3 regions of the Vibrio panuliri genome follow, and region 3 is predicted to be linked to each of the others. Evidence: riboswitches for the same ligand, from Rfam matches in the RefSeq annotation. Region 3 holds a riboswitch; each other region holds the start of a gene.
What was found. A riboswitch is a leader RNA that binds a small molecule or an ion and turns the genes downstream of it on or off. The one in region 3 is predicted to bind lysine.
Positions count from the first base shown of each region.

Region 1: linked by a shared signal. The riboswitch ahead of GZK95_RS05510 (Na+/H+ antiporter NhaC family protein) and the one ahead of GZK95_RS16445 (Na+/H+ antiporter NhaC family protein) in region 3 are both predicted to bind lysine.
Region 2: linked by a shared signal. The riboswitch ahead of lysC (lysine-sensitive aspartokinase 3) and the one ahead of GZK95_RS16445 (Na+/H+ antiporter NhaC family protein) in region 3 are both predicted to bind lysine.

Region 1 covers NZ_AP019654.1:1,209,999-1,212,276, forward strand. The annotation lists gene GZK95_RS05505 (H-NS family histone-like protein) at 1-159, opposite strand, end outside; lysine riboswitch at 830-1,013, shown strand; gene GZK95_RS05510 (Na+/H+ antiporter NhaC family protein) at 1,119-2,278, shown strand, end outside.
Region 2 covers NZ_AP019654.1:376,180-378,457, reverse strand. The annotation lists gene GZK95_RS01865 (pyridoxal-phosphate-dependent aminotransferase family protein) at 1-839, opposite strand, end outside; lysine riboswitch at 1,035-1,213, shown strand; gene lysC (lysine-sensitive aspartokinase 3) at 1,341-2,278, shown strand, end outside.
Region 3 covers NZ_AP019655.1:352,163-354,440, reverse strand. The annotation lists gene GZK95_RS16450 (SgrR family transcriptional regulator) at 1-992, opposite strand, end outside; lysine riboswitch at 1,275-1,448, shown strand; gene GZK95_RS16445 (Na+/H+ antiporter NhaC family protein) at 1,537-2,278, shown strand, end outside.

The DNA.
Region 1 (2,278 bases), on a different replicon from region 3:
CTCAGCAAGGGCTGCGCGTTCTTCTTCTTCTGCTTCTTTACGCTCAGAAACAACAATAGTTAACTTTTCTAGTGCTTCCTCTAATTGCTCAAGAGTTAGTTCACGAGAAAAAGCGCGAAGACTACGAATGTTTAAAAGAGTTTTTGTTAATTCCGACATAACGTCTCACCAATATAATTGTAAGCAACAAAGTAATATTAATATCCTAACTAGAATAATACAATTCAATTATTGTAAATTAAATAAAATAAATAATTAGAAAAGCGAGAATGCGAAACTTTTAAGCTCACATCACATTCTATTGTTAACATAAAGCATGAGCACACTGAATAAACAGCAAGCGCTAAGTATAGTGCTTAGTTTCATAACTTCCAGTTAATTTATGAAATAATACCGACTTCATTGATTATCCCCACTTAAGCCTTTATCTCAGAAATAGGGAATAGTTTAAATTGGTATAACTGATTTTTAATTGACCTCCCATAAATGAGACGTATTGTCGAGTAATAACAAGTTAAGTGTTGTATGCAATCACATCGTTATGAGAATTGCCTCCGGCATGATTGTATTAAAACAAATCAAAACCAACAGCGGGGTAGCTATATTTTCATTTGGTTGGATTTATCTCAAGGTGCTTGGTTCAACGAGGGGAGTGTGTTACCAAATAGCCTATCTTGAAACCATTTGTGTATACGCAAATCACTCGAGTATATAATTTCTAGTTAGATGTATTGTAAAAGTGAATCAGATAAGTACAATGACCGTTACCTAATGCACTGCATTGGTTAATGCTAAGTTAACATCTTTGTTATATGGCTTAATCTTTGGTCAGTGCGGTAGAGGCGCGGGAAGAATCAGTAACGTTTGTTGGGGTGATGCCAATGAGCAAGCGTAAAAGGTCTTATCCGCCGAAGTGAACTGGCATATCAAAGCCACTCGCTGGGGTTGCGTTCGAATAGGGGCAACACTGCCATAGTCTATTATTTGTATAACTATGGAGCGCTACTGTAGGGTTGGGTGGAGTGTTCGCTTCCCTGTCGCTATGTTCAACATGCATAGATCTGAAATCTATGTGTCTGCAGTAGATCTCTAACCAATTATTACTGGTTTCGAAGATCATGAGTTTAATCGATTTTGCATCATCTCCTTTATCACTACTGCCTCCAGTAGTGGCACTTACGCTTGCGATTGTTACACGTCGCGTTTTATTGTCGCTAGGCATGGGTATCGTTTTAGGTGCCGTTTTACTGGCTGACTACTCAATGGGCAATGCGCTCACTTACGTGAAAAACACCGTATTTGGCGTCTTTGTTGAAGACGGTTCAATTAACGCGGGCAATATGAGTATTGTTGGTTTCCTAGTATTGCTAGGGATGATGACCGCATTGCTTACCCTATCGGGTGGTACACGTGCTTTTGCTGACTGGGCGCAGTCTCGCGTAAAAAGTAAGCGTGGCGCTAAGTTACTGGCCGCTTTTTTAGGTATTTTCATTTTCATTGATGATTATTTTAATAGTTTGGCAGTTGGCGCAATTTCTCGTCCAGTGACAGACCGCTTCTATGTATCGCGCGCTAAACTGGCTTACATTCTCGACTCTACCGCTGCACCTATGTGTGTCGTCATGCCAGCATCAAGCTGGGGGGCATACATTATGACGATTATCAGTGGCATCCTTGTTTCTCATGGTATTACAGAATACTCAGCACTGGGCGCGTATATGCGTTTGGTACCGATGAACTTCTATGCGATCTTCGCGCTTCTAATGGTGTTTGCGGTTGCATGGTTTGGTTTAACCGTCGGCAAAATGCGCGATCATGAAATCGCTGCTTCACAAGGCAGAGGCTTTGACAATCAGCAAAGTGATGATTTGGAAGCCGCTCGTGAATTGGATGAAGAGTTAGACATTGCCGAAAGCGACAAAGGTAAGGTGTCTGATCTGGTTCTGCCTATCGTGGCTTTGGTTGTCGCGACCGTTGCTTCTATGCTTTACACAGGTGGTCAAGCGCTGGAAGAAATGGGTAAACCATTTGCTTTACTAGGCGCGTTTGAGAACACCAATGTTGGCACCTCTTTGATTTACGGTGGTCTAGTTGGTTTGTTTGTTGCGTTGTTTACCGTATTCAAACAGGGTTTACCTGTTGCTGATATTAATCGCACACTTTGGATTGGCGCAAAATCGATGTTTGGTGCGATTCTAATCCTCATCTTCGCTTGGTCTATTGGTACAGTGATTGGCGACATGAAAACAGGTAGCTATCTGTCGACATTGGCGCAAGG
Region 2 (2,278 bases), on a different replicon from region 3:
TGATGGCGTTGCCATGCATTTTCTAAACCTTCATTTTTCAGTATCAACAGTGCCTCATGTAAGGCATAGAGGCTATTTACTGGCGCTGTATGATGATAGCTACGCTTGCCTTCCCCACTCCAATAGCCCAAAACTAAGCTCTGATCTAAAAACCAACTCTGTACTGGTGTTGAGCGGCGCTGAATTTTCTCAATCGCTTGTGCTGAAAACGTTAAAGGAGCAAGCCCCGGCACACACGATAGACATTTCTGACTGCCCGAGTAAACGGCGTCTAACTGCCATTCATCCACCTTCAGTGGTACGCCACCAAGTGACGTCACGGTATCAACAATGGTAAGAGCACCATACTGTTTTGCCAATGCACCAATAGCCTGCGCATCAGACACTGCTCCCGTTGACGTTTCAGCATGAACAAATGCGACCATCTTGGCATCAGGGTTGTCTTTCAGTGCTTGAGCTACTTTATCAACCGTGACTGGTGCACCCCACTCGTCATCCACCACCACAGCTTCACCACCAGCACGAATCACGTTTTCACGCATTCGTTCGCCAAAGACCCCGTTACGGCACACAATCACTTTATCGCCGGCCTCAATTAAGTTAACAAAACAGGCTTCCATTCCCGCACTTCCCGGGGCTGATACTGCAATCGTAAACTCATTTTCGGTTTGAAATGCATACTTTAGTAGTTGCTTTAACTCATCCATCATTGCGATAAATAGCGGGTCCAAATGACCAACCGTTGGACGACTTAATGCCTGCAATACTTGAGGAGAAATATCAGAGGGTCCCGGCCCCATTAAGATTCGACGCGGTGGAATAAAACTTTGAATGGTCATAATTGCTCCTTGCAGCATACTTTAGTTCAACTCAGGTAAGGCCACATTAAATCAAGTTCTCACAATGAACAATTGTTCATAAGTCTATATAGTGATGTAACTGCGATACATTTACTTGCGAGATAGTTGTTAATTTTTATCGAAATTAAGTAAAAATAGCGATTGACTTTGATCACATAAAACCGTTCAATAATTAAACACAGAAGAGGAGCACTGCCTAGGTAGATGCATCGTGGAGCCGCAACTCCAGCACGATTCATTGAGGGAGAGCAGTGCCGAGACGTCGCTAAATTGTCGGTTTAGTGTCGTCGGTTGACTTGAGTTGACTCTCATCAACTGTCATCAGCGCCGCCTGATGATGCGCTTCTGAGGTGATTATTATTACCAAATAACTTACCTCTATATATCGCACAACACTCTCTTCTCGTCCGTTCTAATCGGACCAAAACAAAGGACGTTGGGAAACCAGCAATAACATTTAGGAAGCCGTGGAGAATCGCTGTGAGTTCTTTTAATGTCGCCAAATTTGGCGGAACTAGTGTCGCAAATTTTGAAGCCATGAGCCGCTGTGCGGTCATTATCGAAAACAACCCCAATACCAAACTGGTTGTCAGTAGCGCTTGCTCTGGCGTCACCAATCTATTGGTTGAATTAGCCAATGGTGTCAGTGATGAGCAAATGAGAACAGAGCTGCTGCAGAAACTGGCTAATATTCACGACGCCATTCTGGCAGAGCTTAAAGACGCCACAGAAACGGCCAATGAGGTGTACAAGATCCTCGATACCGTCACAAGCTTGGCGGAAGCCGCTTCAATTCAATCAAGCCACAAATTGACTGATCACCTTGTCGCTTGTGGCGAGTTGATCTCTACACACATTTTGGCGCAATTACTGCGAGAAAGAGGCATCAATGCTGTTCGCTTTGATATTCGCCAAGTTCTGCGTACTGACGATAATTTCGGCAAAGCAGAGCCTGACGTACCCCAAACGGCGCAACTAGCAGAAGCGCTCTTACTGCCACTTTGCCGAGATCATGTTGTTGTGACACAAGGATTTATTGGCTCAGATGAGCATGGTAATACGACCACACTTGGTCGTGGAGGTAGCGACTACAGTGCCGCACTGATTGCTGAAGCTGTTAAGGCTGAAGGGTTAGAGATTTGGACTGATGTACCCGGCATTTACACCACCGATCCTCGTATCGCAGAAAAAGCGGCTCCAATTGCAGAAATTAGCTTTAGCGAAGCCTCTGAAATGGCAAATTTCGGCGCTAAAATCCTTCACCCATCAACGCTAGTACCTGCACTTCGACATGATATTCCAGTCTTTGTTGGCTCATCGAAAGAGCCTGAAAAAGGGGGAACATGGATTCGTCATCAGGTGCAAAGCTCACCATTATTCCGCGCTTTAGCACTGCGCTGCAATCAAACAATGGTGAC
Region 3 (2,278 bases):
GATGTGTTGATGCTTTCATACTCGATAATGTATTGCTCACTGTGTATTTGCTTTGCATCTACACGCCAAAAATCAGCCCGCCGAACAATTCCATGAAGCCCAAAATAGCGCTCATTTTTGACTAGTGTCCAACAGGATTCTGAGCGCTGCTCCCAACTGTAACTGCCAGTGCCAATAGGAAAGCCTGACTCTGCGTCATTGTCGAGAAAAATCGCGAAGTGAATATCCGCGAATAGATGCAGCAACATAGGATCATCGCGATTCAATCGCATCTCTACCCATTGCTTATTCACTTCAAAACTATCCACGGCAGATAGTAGCTGCTGGTATAACGGACTGTGATTTCTTAATCGATTTAAATGCTCACAAACCAACTGCGGGGTGAGTAATACACCGTTATGAAAGTGCACATTGGGGCGAATTCTAAATGCGATACCAAACTCTGTTGTTTGAAATTGATGAGCTAAATGGGGCTGAAAAGTTCGGCTTGCTGGGTCAAATTTGACCAGTGTATCAAACAATACTCTCGCATACAGACCAGAGTGGATATCAAATAAATCAAGAGGATGACAACGCTCTAGAGGATACGGAATTAAGAAAATAACATCATCTGAGTTGTCTCGATTTTCAGAAAAGGTTTCTAGCCATTTGGGCAGATTCTGTGTGAACCATTCCTGACAATGAAACACCTCGGCAATCTGATAGGCGTCGTTCAAACTGCCCGTTCTAATTTTTGATTGTATTTTACTAAGCAACAACTCTTCAAAACTGCTGAGAATAGCAAAGTGCGACTTGTTACCTCTCCCCCTTCCAGCTGACCAATGAATCCAATCTAGCGTCTGAAGTTTACTCATTATTTTGGACACATTCCGCGTCGAACAAAATAAAACCTCCGCCAGCTCAGGAATGGTAACTTCAACCTCACCATGACCAAAGCTGTCTTCGAGCTGCTTTAGGCGCTGCAAGTGAATAGTGCTGATAAGCTCAGACATATGCTCCCTTGACGTCAAAGAGTCTTTATCGACTCTTGATACACATCCACTAATCTTAGCAGTAGTAGTAGGTCAATAGGCAAAGATGGGGTTAAGAGATCAACGTTTGCATCACTCATAACTTTAGTTTCCTAAACGTATAATCTTGCTAACACACGCCTAATCGAAGTAAACGTTCAAACATTAACCACGGAAGCAGTTGATCATCGAATTTGATTCCCAATTGGCGTGATATAGTTCTTGTTTTGCTCCACCCGCCTGTTATTATGTCGCGGTAAACCCTTAATCAGTAGAGGCGCGCTGCCTAATAGTAACCGAGCGGAGGATGATCCCGATGATGCCGGAGAAAGGAGTCAGCGCCGAAGTCACTTGAGCCGTCATGCTCAGTGGCTGGGTCTGTGTCGAATAGGCACAGAACTGCCATAGTATTATGTCCTATGGAGCGCTACCTGAAGGGGTAACAAGTCTTTTGTCATTTCTTCAGACGTCTTCGTTACACCTCTTTTCGGTAGATCTCCACCTTATAGTTGTAGGTGTAGAGATTATGAACCTCATTAATTTTTCAGACTCTTTGATGTCTGTGGTACCGCCCCTTCTGGCGGTGATTCTGGCAGTCACTACGCGTCGCGTATTGCTGTCACTTGGCGCTGGTATTGTTGCTGGTGCTTTAATGCTCAATCAGTTTTCGCCGTTAGAGACTGCGCATTACCTGTTCAATAAAGTGATTCATTTAGTATGGGCTGACGGTACGTTGAACAGCGAAAACGCCAACATGATCATCTTTATGTTGCTATTGGGCGCACTCATCAGCTTAATGAGTGTCTCTGGTGCAACACAAGCGTTTGCCGATTGGGCTGCAGTACGTTGTAAAGATCGCCGCAGCGCCAAATCTCTGACCGGTCTGATGGTATTCATCTTCTTTATTGACGACTTCTTCCACAGCCTATCCGTGGGTGCGATTTGTCGCCCAGTGACTGACCGTTTCCAAATCTCGCGAGCCAAGCTAGCTTACCTGCTCGACTCAACGGCGGCACCGGTGTGTGTATTAATGCCAATCTCTTCTTGGGGCGCTTACATCATTGCCCTTATCGGCGGTATCATGGCTGCGCACCACGTCACTGACCAAAGCCCAATTTCTGCATTCGTAGAAATGATTCCGATGAACCTCTACGCAGTGTTTACTTTGGTGATGGTCGTGTTTGTCATCGCATTTCAGCTTGATATTGGTCCAATGCGTAAACATGAAGATTGGGCGCTAGAAGGTAAGTTGTGGGACGAATCTCGCG